Regions from separate parts of the Micromonospora sp. NPDC023814 genome, predicted to be linked through region 1. Evidence: riboswitches for the same ligand, from Rfam matches in the RefSeq annotation. Region 1 holds a riboswitch; the other holds the start of a gene.
What was found. A riboswitch is a leader RNA that binds a small molecule or an ion and turns the genes downstream of it on or off. The one in region 1 is predicted to bind ZMP and ZTP.
Positions count from the first base shown of each region.

Region 1 (5,929 bases):
CTGTTCGGCCACGACGCCCTGGTCTTCCTGACCTGTTACCTGGTGGAGGGGCTCACCGAGGCGGAGCTGATGGCGCTGACCCGGAAGCACGTCATCGCCAACTGCTCGATCACCGGCTGGTCCGCCGGGGCCGACGGCCGGCTGAGCCCGGACGTGTTCAACGACGTCGGCCACCTGCGGGCCCAGGGCGCCCGGCCGACCAGGGAGGACGAGGTCCATGCCGAACCGGTCTGACACGCTGGTGATCACCCCCAGGCTGCTGCGGGACTGGGCGCTGCCGGTGCCGACCGGGGGCAAGCAGGCCCGGGGCACGGTGCTGGTGGTCGGCGGCTCCCGGTTCACCCCCGGGGCGGTGCTGCTCGCCGGCGTGGCCGCGCTGCGGGCCGGGGCCGGGGTGCTCCAGCTCGCCGCCGCCGAGTCCACCGCCGCCGCGCTGAGCATCCAGGTGCCCGAGGCGCTGGTGGTGGGCCTGCCCGAGACCGCCGACGGCGCGGTCGCGGGCGGGCCCGGCGAGCTGCTGGGCGACCTGGTGGCCGAGGCGGACGTGGTCGCCCTCGGCCCCGGCCTGAAGGACATCGACGAGACGGCGGCGCTGCTGCGCCTGGTGCTCGACGCGGCCGCCCGGGAGACGGCGCTGGTGCTCGACGCGTACGCCCTGGGTGCGCTCAGCCACGCCCCGGACCTGCTGGTCGGGTCCGGACGGCCGGTGGTGCTCACCCCCAACCTCACCGAGGCGCGGCACCTGCTCGGCCGGGACCCCGGCGACGACCTGGACGCCGAGGCCATCGAGCTGGCCGGCCGGTACGACGCCGTGGTCTCGCTCTACGGCCACGTCTCCACACCGGACGGGCGGAGCTGGCGGGAGGAGAGCGGCGACGCGGGGCTCGGCACGTCCGGCAGCGGGGACGTCCGCGCCGGACTGCTGGCCGGGCTGCTGTCCCGGGGCGCCGAGCCGGCCCAGGCCGCGTGCTGGGCGGCGTTCGCCCACGCGGTGAGCGGCCAGCGGCTGGTGCCGCGGTTCGGCCGGATCGGGTTCCTCGCCCGGGAGCTGCTCGACGAGATCCCGCACACCCTCGCCACCGTCTGACACTTCCTTGTCTGACCGAACGGCTGTGTGTAACGCCACACTCGGCTCCTACGCTGGTGGGTCGGAGGAGGGCACCCCCGCCCGCCTCCCGCCGTCCGCTCCCCGCCAGGGGGCGTGCCCGGCTGGAAACATCCCCTGGGAGTCTGTGTGAAGAACCTCCGTCGCAAGACACTGGCTGCCGCGTCCGCCGTGACACTCGGTGTCGGCCTCGCCGTCACCGGCGGGCTCGCCCCGGCGGCGTCGGCCGCCGGCCCGGACACCACGTTCCTGGTCCTCGCCCCGCAGGGCGCGAAGACCGACAAGGCGGCCGCCCGCGTGGCCGCCGCCAAGGGCACCGTGGTGGCCAGCTACGACCAGATCGGCGTACTCGTCGTCCGGTCGACCAACCCCGACTTCGTCACGGACGTGGCGGGGGCGGGCGTCGAGTCGGCCGCACCCACCGCCGGCCTGGGCACCGCCCTCGAGGAGGGCGAAACCCTGGAGGTCTCCGCGGCCGTGGCGGCGAACGCGACCGCCGACCCGACCAAGGAACCCATGTTCGGTCAGCAGTGGGACATGCCGATGATCGACGTCCCGCAGGCCCACGCCGTCAACGCCGGCAGCGCCAGCGTGGTGGTAGGCGTGCTGGACAGCGGCATCTCCTCCAGCCACCCCGATCTGGCCAGCCAGATCGCGAAGGACAAGAGCGCGTCCTGCGTCGGCGGTGTCGCGGACACCACCGAGTCCGCCTGGAACCCGACCACCTCCGACCACGGCACGCACGTGGCCGGCACCATCGCCGCCGCCGTCAACGGCGTCGGCGTGACCGGTGTGGCGCCGGGTGTCAAGGTGGCCGCCGTCAAGGTCGTCAACGACGAACAGTTCATCTACCCCGAGGCCGCGCTCTGCGGCTTCATGTGGGCGGCCGACCACGGCATTCGGGTCACCAACAACAGCTACTTCATCGACCCGTGGGAGCTGAACTGCCGCAACGACGCGCGTCAGCGCCCGGTGTGGCAGGCCGTCCAGCGGGCCATCCGCTACTCGCAGAGCAAGGGCGTGCTGAACATCGCGTCCGCGGGCAACTCGAACTGGGACCTCGCCCACAAGATCACCGACACCGGCAGCCCGAACAACGGGACGCCCGAGGACCGCGAGGACCTCACCAACTCCTGCCTCGTCCTGCCGGGCGAGGCGCCGGGTGTGGTGACGGTGTCGGCGGTCGCCCCGACCGGCAAGAAGAGCTACTACTCCTCGTACGGCCTGGGCGTCGTGGACGTCACCGCACCGGGCGGCGACACCCGGTTCCGCACCAACGGCGCCAGCTCGACCCCGACCGACGGCATTCTGTCGACCACCTTCAACACGGCGACGAAGACCAACGGCTGGGGTTACAAGCAGGGCACGTCGATGTCGAGCCCGCACGCGGCCGGCGTCGCGGCGCTGGCCCTGTCGGCCCACCCCGACCTGACGCCGGGCCAGCTGGCGTCCTTCCTGGAGCGGACCGCCGAGTCGGTCCCCTGTGAGGAGGGCGTCTGGGAGCCGCGGCCGGGCTACCCGGCCACCTGCACCGGGGGCGAGCGCAACTCGTTCTACGGCGCCGGCATGGTCAACGCGTACAACGTGGTGAAGTAGCAGCACGGCACGACCCGTGGTGGGGCCCGGCGGTGATCCGCCGGGCCCCACCCGTTTTTCCTGGTCACGGCCGGGGTACGGGAGGAGGCGTCCGACGAGCCGAGGAGGTCAACGGTGTCCACCGATGCCATCGTCCTGTTGAAAGAGGACCACAAGGAGATGCGCCGTCTGTTCAAGGCGTTCCAGGATGCCGAGGAGGGACCGGCGGCGCAGCGGCAGAAGCTGGTGAGCCAGATCCTGGAGGCCCTCACGGTGCACACCTACCTGGAGAACGAGGTGATGTACCCGGAGGTCCGCAAGCTCCTGCCCGACCTGGAGGACGACATCCTCGAGTCGTACGAGGAGCACCACGTCGCCGACGTGCTCTGCGCCGAACTGTTCGCCATGGACGCCGACGACGAGCGCTTCAACGCCAAGACCACGGTGCTGATCGAGAGCGTCCTGCACCACGTCGAGGAGGAGGAGCAGGAGTGGTTCCCGAAGGTGCGCGAGGCGCTCGGCCGTAAGCAGCTCCAGGAGATCGGCGAGCGGATGATCGAGCTGCGCGCGGACGCGCCACGCAAGCCGACCGACCCGAAGGCGATCAAGAAGTCGCTCGACGCCGTCACGGCCTGAGCCGACCACCTCCGACGGGCCCCGGTGCGCCGGGGCCCGTCGTCACGCCGGGGACGCGGGCAGGATCCGCCGCAGCGCCGGCGGTACGGCCCGGGACCGCCACTCCCTCGGGTAGCCCACCGACACCTCCTCGAACCGCACCCCGTCGTGCCAGGTGGTGCGCGGGATGTGCAGGTGGCCGTAGACCACCGCGGCGGCGTCGAAGCGCAGGTGCCAGTCGGCCGTGGCCTCGGTGCCGCACCACTGGGCGAAGATCGGATAACGCAGGATCCGGGTCGGCTCGCGCAGCAGCGGCCAGTGGTTGACCAGCACGGTCGGCAGCCCCGGCTCCCGCGCGGCGAGCCGGCGGGCGGTCTCGGCGACCCGGGCGGCGGACCACGCCGACCGGCTCGGGTACGGGTCGGGGTGCAGCAGGAACTCGTCGGTGCAGACGATCCCCGTCCGGTACGCCTCGGCCAGCGCCGCCTCCGGAGTGTCGAACCCCTCCGGGCGCCAGCTGTGGTCGTAGAGCAGGAACAGCGGCGCCACCAGCACCGGCCCGCCCGACCCCCGCCACACCGGGTACGGATCCTCGGGGGTCAGCACGCCGAGGCGCCGGCACAGGTCGACGAGGTGCTGGTAGCGTGCGACCCCGCGCAGCGCCACCGGGTCGGCCGGCGGGGTCCACAGCTCGTGGTTGCCCGGCGCCCAGACCACCCGCGCGAAGCGGTCACCGAGCAGCCCGAGGGCCCACTCGACGTCGGCCACGGTGTCGCCGACGTCCCCGGCGACGATCAGCCAGTCGTCCGGCGACCCCGGGCGCAGCCCCTCCACCACCGCCCGGTTGCCCTGGTGCCCCACGTGCAGGTCGCTGATGGCGAGCAGGCTGCCGCCCCCGCCGTCCTCCCCTGCCATGACCGCGATCCTATGCGCCGCCGGGGACGACCGCGAACCGCGCGGGGCGCGCGCCGATCGATGTACCGCACCACGGGTGCGGCGGTCCCCAGGTGGGCCGGGGCGCGCCCGGCCGACCCGGTAGGATCGGCGGTGGGCCGTGACTGGCGCGTGGGGATGGAGAACCATCGGGAAGCGGTCCCGTCATGAGGACGCATGCCGAGCGCCTGGGCCTTCCGCACGTCACTGGAGGTCGCATGTCGTCGCCGAACGCCGAATCCACCGCCTTCCGCAGCGCCCTCGAGGTGATCCGCGCCGTCGAGCCGCGGGTGGCCGACGCCATCGGCGCCGAGCTCGCCGACCAGCGCGAGTCGCTCAAGCTCATCGCCAGCGAGAACTACGCCTCCCCGGCCACCCTGCTGGCCATGGGCAACTGGTTCAGCGACAAGTACGCCGAGGGCACCGTCGGCCGCCGCTTCTACGCCGGCTGCCAGAACGTGGACACCGTCGAGGCGCTCGCCGCCGAGCACGCCCGGGAGCTGTTCGGCGCCGCCCACGCGTACGTGCAGCCGCACTCCGGCATCGACGCCAACCTGGTCGCGTTCTGGGCAATCCTGGCCGACCGGGTGGAGTCCCCGGCGCTGAAGAAGGCCCAGGTGCGGCAGGTCAACGACCTCACCGAGGCCGACTGGTTCGCGCTGCGCCGGGAGCTGGGCAACCAGCGGATGCTCGGCATGTCCCTGGACGCGGGCGGCCACCTCACCCACGGTTTCCGCCCGAACATCTCCGGCAAGATGTTCGACCAGCGCAGCTACGGCACCGACCCGGCCACCGGGCTGGTCGACTACGACAGGGTCGCCGAGGCGGCCCGCGAGTTCAAGCCGCTGATCCTGGTCGCCGGCTACTCGGCGTACCCCCGGAAGGTCAACTTCCGGATCATGCGGGAGATCGCCGACTCGGTCGGCGCCACCTTCATGGTCGACATGGCGCACTTCGCCGGCCTGGTCGCCGGCAAGGTCTTCACCGGCGACTTCGACCCGGTGCCGCACGCGCACATCGTCACCACCACCACGCACAAGTCGCTGCGCGGCCCGCGCGGCGGCATGGTGCTCTGCCAGCCCGAGCTGGCCGACCAGGTCGACCGGGGCTGCCCGATGGTGCTCGGCGGCCCGCTGCCGCACGTGATGGCCGCCAAGGCCGTCGCCCTGGCCGAGGCCCGCCGTCCCGACTTCGCCGACTACGCCCAGCGGATCGTCGCCAACGCCCAGGCCCTCGCCGAGGGGCTGCTGCGCCGGGGCGGCAAGCTGGTCACCGGCGGCACCGACAACCACCTGGTGCTCATCGACGTCACCGGCTACGGGCTGACCGGCCGGCAGGCCGAGCAGGCCCTGCTCGACTCGGGCATCGTCACCAACCGCAACTCCGTCCCGCAGGACCCGAACGGCGCCTGGTACACCTCCGGCATCCGCATCGGCACCCCGGCGCTGACCACCCGGGGGCTGGGCCCGGCGCAGATGGACGAGACGGCCGAGCTGATCCACACCGTGCTCAGCCAGACCCGGCCGGGCGCGAACCCGGACGGCACCCCGTCGAAGGCCAAGTACGTCCTCGACCCGGCCGTCGCCGACCGGGTCGGCAAGCAGGCCAGCGACCTGCTCACGGGCTTCCCGCTCTACCCGGCCGTCGACCTCGGCTGACCCGGGCACCCGCCCCGACGCCCCCGCCCGGCCCCGCCGCGCG
Region 1 is NZ_JBFAAF010000035.1:7,184-13,112, reverse strand. Features, by position in the region: gene AB0G14_RS19890 (histidine phosphatase family protein) at 1-234, shown strand, start outside; gene AB0G14_RS19885 (NAD(P)H-hydrate dehydratase) at 218-1,087, shown strand; gene AB0G14_RS19880 (S8 family serine peptidase) at 1,235-2,701, shown strand; gene AB0G14_RS19875 (hemerythrin domain-containing protein) at 2,816-3,316, shown strand; gene AB0G14_RS19870 (metallophosphoesterase) at 3,359-4,210, opposite strand; ZMP/ZTP riboswitch at 4,340-4,429, shown strand; gene AB0G14_RS19865 (glycine hydroxymethyltransferase) at 4,447-5,886, shown strand.

Region 2 (5,929 bases), on a different contig from region 1:
CCGGTACCCGCGGTTCAAGTCCAAGCGCAAGTCGCGGACGTCGGCCGAGTTCACTCGGTCGGCCTTCCGCTGGCGTGACGGCCGACTCACCCTGGCCAAGATGGATACCCCGCTGGACATCGTGTGGTCCCGGCCCTTGCCCGTAGGGGCGGAACCCTCCACGGTCACGGTGTCCCGAGACGCCGCCGGCCGTTGGTTCGTATCTCTGTTGGTGGAGGACCCGACCGTGGCGCCACTGCCGCCCGTTACGGCGAAGGTCGGGGTGGACGCGGGCATCACCAGCCTGCTCACCCTGTCCCGCCCGATCCCCGGGGTGAGCGACGGGCACGGCAAGGTGGCCAACCCGCGTTACGGGCAGGCCGACCGGCGCAAGCTGGCCAAGGCCCAGCGGAACCTGGCCCGCAAACAGAAGGGCTCCGCGAACCGGACGAAGGCCCGGCTCACTGTGGCCCGGATTCATGGCCGTATCGCCGACCGGCGGCGGGACCATCTGCACAAGCTGACCACTCGACTCGTCCGTGAGAACCAAACGGTCGTGATCGAAGACCTCAGCGTGCGTAACATGCTCCGCAACCGTCGCCTGGCCCGCGTCATCTCCGACGCGGCCTGGTCCCAGTTCCGCGACATGCTGGAATACAAAGCCCAGTGGTACGGGCGTGAGGTGATCCCCGTCGACCGGTGGTACCCGTCGTCCAAGACCTGTTCGACGTGCGGGCGGATCAACACCACCCTCGCCCTCAACACCCGCGTCTGGACGTGCCCCGGTTGTGGGGTGGAGCACGACCGGGACATCAACGCTGCTAGAAACATCCTCGCCGCCGGGCTGGCGGAGAGGTGAAACGCCTGCGGAGCTGGTGTAAGACCTCAAGGGAAACCTCCCGGAAAGGCAGTCGGCGATGAAACAGGAAACCTCACGGGTGACCGTGGGAATCCCGGCCTTCAGGGCCGGGAGGATGTCAAGATGAACCGCACTCCCGTGCCCAGCGCACAGAACTTGCCGATAATCAGCTTCTCCGGCCCGTAGTGGTAGAGCACGTTGCGCGTCTCGAACGTGGTCGCATCGTCCGGGTCGTCGTAGTAGGTGTACTCCCCGACCTCGATCAGCGGGGACTTCACCAGCGGCCTGAGCAGCACCACCCGCGGCTGCTCAGGCATCGGATGGAGGACCGTCGGGTCGGCAGGCACAGGCACGGAAGGAGACTCCCATCGGTTACGGGTCCGTGTCCGCTCCATGACCGCGGCACCACGCCGTCCCAGGACATCGATTCACCGCCGCGGCGTCACGCCTCGGCCTGGCTCATCCGCCAAAAAACTCGACCGGGCACCCCGGCCCCGCCGGCCCGCACCACCGTCACCGACCCCGCCGCCAACGCAACCACACACCCACCGCACCCACCGCCACGAACAGCACCACCGAACACCACAGCACCTTCAACACCCGGCAACCCTCCCACGGCCACGTAGGGTGCAAACGTGCGCCTGGCCACCTTCAACCTGCTGCACGGCCGGTCCCTCACCGACGGCCTCGTCGACCCCGACCGGCTCACCGCCGCCGTCACCGCCCTCGACGCCGACGTCCTCGCCCTGCAGGAAGTCGACCGCGACCAGAGCCGCAGCGGCAAACTCGACCTCACCGCCATCGCCGCCCGCGCCCTCGGCGCCGACGAACACCGCTTCGCCGCCGCCGTCGTCGGCACCCCCGGCGAACAGTTCCGCCCCCTGCGCCACGACGACGACGGACACGGCGAACCCTGCTACGGCGTCGGCCTCGTCACCCGCCACCACGTCCGCAGCTGGCAGGTCACCCGCCTGCGCCCCGCCCCCGTACGCTCACCCGTCTACGTCCCCGGGCCCGGCGGCGGACTCACCCTCCTGCACGACGAACCCCGCGTCGTCCTCGCCGCCGTCCTCGACACCCCACACGGCCACCTCACCGTCGCCGCCACCCACCTGTCCTTCGTCCCCGGCTGGAACGCCCACCAACTCCGCCAGACCGTCCGCGCCCTACGCACCCTGCCCGCGCCCCGCATCCTCCTCGGCGACCTGAACCTCCCCGCCGGCCCCGCCCGACTCCTCACCGGCTGGCGCCCCCTGGGCCGCCGCCCCACCTACCCCGCCGGGCAACCCCGCGTGCAACTCGACCACATCCTCGCCGACCGCCACGGCATCGACCGGCTCCCGCCCGTCACCGCCGTCCACACCCCCCTGTCCGCCATCTCCGACCACCGCCCCCTCCTGGTCGACCTCGGCTGACCGCCTGTGGCAAGCTGAACCCGACGCGACTGGCGGCCAGGGGATGGCAACAACCATCGGGGAGCTCCACGAGCAGAGGTCGACCGCCTGGGCCTCCGCTGACGACAGGAGCACCATGCCCACCGCCCGACTCCTGCCCGGCGCCCCCGTCGCCGAGCGCATCCTCACCGACGTCGCCGCCGGCGTCACCGCCCTACGCGCCGCCGGCATCACCCCCAGCCTCGCCACCATCCTCGTCGGCGACGACGACGCCAGCGCCGGCTACATCCGCATCAAACAGCGCCAGGCCGCCGAACTCGGCTTCGACTCACCCCACATCCACCTGCCCGCCACCGCCACCCAGGCCGACCTGCACCGCGCCATCGCCGACTTCAACACCGCACCCGACGTCCACGGCCTGCTCATCCAACACCCCATCCCCGGCCACCTCGACTACGACCGGGCCCTGCAGACCATGGACCCCGACCTCGACGTCGACGGCATGCACCCGCTCAACATGGGACGACTCGCCCTCGGCCTGCCCGGCCCGCTGCCCTGCACCCCCGCCGGCATCGAAGCCCTGCTCGCCTTCCACGACATCCCCGTCGCCGGCCGCGACGTCGTCATCCTCGGCCGCGGCGCCACCCTCGGCCGCCCCCTCGCCCTGCTGCTCACCCAGAAACGCCCCACCGCCAACGCCGCCGTCACCGTCGTCCACACCGGCGTCCCCGACTGGGCCACCCACACCCGCCGCGCCGACATCCTCATCGCCGCCGCCGGCGTCCCCGGCATCATCCAGCCCGAACACGTCCGCCCCGGCGCCACCGTCATCGGCGGCGGCGTCCGCTACGAAGGACGCCGCCTGCTGCCCGACGTCGACGAGACCTGCGTCGACGTCGCCGGCGCCATCGCCCCCCGCGTCGGGGGAGTAGGCCCCACCACCGTCGCCATGCTCTTCCGTAACGCCCTCGACGCCGCCCGCCGCGCCACCGGCCACGCCTGACGTCGTCCGGCCCGGCGGCGAACGCCCTCGACGCCGGGCCGGACACGCCGGACCCCGGGTGGACCGGACGCCGTGACCCCCGTCCACCACCCGAGCACCCCTCGGGCCGCACCCGGCGCCGGCACCCCGGTTCCCGGATCAGGACGCCGGGGGAGCGGGACGCTCGTCCCGCTCCCCGCGGGCCGCACCCACCAGCTCGGTGACCCCGCCGTGACCGGCGAACGCCCGCACCTGCCCGCCGGTCACGCCCCCTCCCGCGCCGACGGAAGGACGAACCCGGCGAGGACCGCCGCCCCCACGCAGGCGAGGGCGTTCACCCCAACCGCGACCCCGACCCCCTGCAGCACCACCCCCGACGCACCGGCGCCGCCCGCGGCGACCGCCGTCACCACCGACGACATCACCGGCACACCAAGAGTGATCCCGACCTGCTGACTCATCGTCGCCAGCCCGGTCGCCAGACCCTGCTCCTCCGGCGGCAGCCCCGAGGTGGCCGTGACCATGAACCCGACGATCGCCACCAGATTCGCCACCCCACCGACGAACGTCGCCGCCAGCAACACCACCAGCCACACCCGGTCGGCACCGAGGAACGCCAACGGCAACGTCGCCGCGGCCTGCACCACGAACCCCACGACGATGGCCCGCTTGCCGCCGATCCGGGCGAGCAACCGAGGCGCCACCATTCCCCCCAACACGGTCCCGCCCCCCAGCACCGCGAACGACAACCCCGCCGCGAGCGGCGAATAGCCCAGCACGTCCTGCAGGTACAGGGTGAGCAGGAACACCAGCGACGTCTCCGTCGCGAACGCGAGCATCCCCGCCACGTTCCCCCAACCCACACCGCGTCGGGTCAGGACACGCACCGGGACGAGCGGCTCCGCCACCCGCCGCTCCACCATCCAGAACACCGCCAGCAACACCACCGCCGCCAGCAGCGACCCCCACGCCCGCGGATCACCCCACGACCGCCGCCCGGCCTCGGTGAGCCCGTACACCAGCGCCAGAAGACCACCGGTCACCGCCACCGCACCCGGCACGTCCAACCGCGGGCGCCGCCGCGGCCGGCTCTCCGCGAGCACCACCGGCGCGACCGCCAACACCGCCGCCGCGACCACGACGTTGATGAAGAACGTCCACCGCCAGCTCCACAGATCCGTCAGCACACCGCCGAGGACGGCACCGGCGGTGAACCCGGCAGCCATCAGCGCACCGTTGAGCCCGAGCGCCCGCTCACGCGCCGGCCCCTCCGGAAACGACGTCGTCAACAGCGACAGCGCCGCCGGAGTCACCGCCGCCGTCGCCAAACCCTGCACCACCCGCGCCGCCAGCAACACCCGCGCGTCGTCCGCCAGCCCACCGACCAGCGACGACACCCCGAGCGCCGCCACCCCCACCAGGAACAGCCGACGCCGACCGAACAGGTCCGCAACCCGCCCGAACAGCAGCGTGAACCCCGCCGCGCACAACGCGAACGCCGTCACCACCCACTGCAGCGCCCCCAACGACAGGCCCACGTCCCGACCGATCGCCGGCAACGCCACGTTCAGGATCGAGAAATCGACCGCCAACGTGAAACTCGCCGTCAACAACACCAGCAGCGCGAGCCGCTGACGGCCCGCCCCACCCTCCTCGACCCGCACCGCATCGGCGACCGACGCCGCCTCGACATCCACCATGACCAGGCTTCCCTCTTCCCGGGCCGGCCCCATGCCGCCCGTCACCCGGACACGCTCGCCGCCCACCCGGAAGCCAGCCAGACCCCTGACCCACGCAGCACCACGCCGCCTAGCACTCCCAGGGCCAGACACGCCCCTGGCCGGGCCACCACGCCGCCGGCAACAATGCAGGCATGAACACAGGGCGACCCTCCGGCGACCTCCCCGCATTCCTCCGGTCCCGCCGAGCCCGACTCACCCCCGAGGACGTCGGCATCACCTCCTACGGCCTCCGCCGCGTCCCCGGACTACGACGCGAAGAACTCGCCCAACTCGCCGGCATCAGCCCCACCTACTACATGCGCCTCGAGCAGGGCCAGAGCACCAACGCCTCCGACGCCGTCATCGACGCCCTCGCCCGCGCGCTGCGGCTCACCACCGACGAACGCGCCCACCTGACCGACCTCGCCCGCCCCACCCGGGCCCGCCGCCGCCGCCCACCCCGCCCCGAACACGCCCGCGGCACCACCGTCCGCCTCCTCGACGCCATGCCGACCGTCCCCGCCGTGGTCATGGGACGACGCACCGACGTACTCGCCTGGAACCCGCTCGGGCACGCCCTGCTCGCCGGCCACCTCGACCCCACCGCACCCGCCCGACCCGCCGATCGACCCAACCTCACCCGCATGCTCTTCCTCGACCCGCACACCCGCGAACTCCACCGCGACTGGCACGAGGAAGCCTGCCGCGCCGTCGCATCCCTGCGCCTGGTCGCCGGCCGCCACGTCGACGACCCCGCCCTCAACGAACTCGTCGGCGACCTCTGCGTCCGCAGCGACGAGTTCGCCGCCCTCTGGGCCAGCCATCCCGTCCACGGCTGCAGCACCGGACGCAAACACCTGCACCACCCCGTCGTCGGCGACGTCGACGTCGCCTTCGAGGTCCTCCACACCGCCGACGACACCGGGCAACGCCTCATCGCCCACCTCGCCGCCGACCCCCGCTCCGCCGCCGCACTGAGCCTGCTCGCCACCAT
Region 2 is NZ_JBFAAF010000022.1:49,014-54,942, reverse strand. Features, by position in the region: gene AB0G14_RS14560 (RNA-guided endonuclease TnpB family protein) at 1-838, shown strand, start outside; partial or broken gene AB0G14_RS14555 (antibiotic acetyltransferase) at 958-1,155, opposite strand; gene AB0G14_RS14550 (endonuclease/exonuclease/phosphatase family protein) at 1,474-2,253, shown strand; ZMP/ZTP riboswitch at 2,269-2,353, shown strand; gene AB0G14_RS14545 (tetrahydrofolate dehydrogenase/cyclohydrolase catalytic domain-containing protein) at 2,369-3,235, shown strand; gene AB0G14_RS14540 (MFS transporter) at 3,478-4,959, opposite strand; gene AB0G14_RS14535 (helix-turn-helix transcriptional regulator) at 5,088-5,929, shown strand, end outside.
Region 2: it holds a riboswitch for ZMP and ZTP, as region 1 does, so the genes downstream of both, AB0G14_RS14545 (tetrahydrofolate dehydrogenase/cyclohydrolase catalytic domain-containing protein) here and AB0G14_RS19865 (glycine hydroxymethyltransferase) in region 1, are expected to answer to the same signal.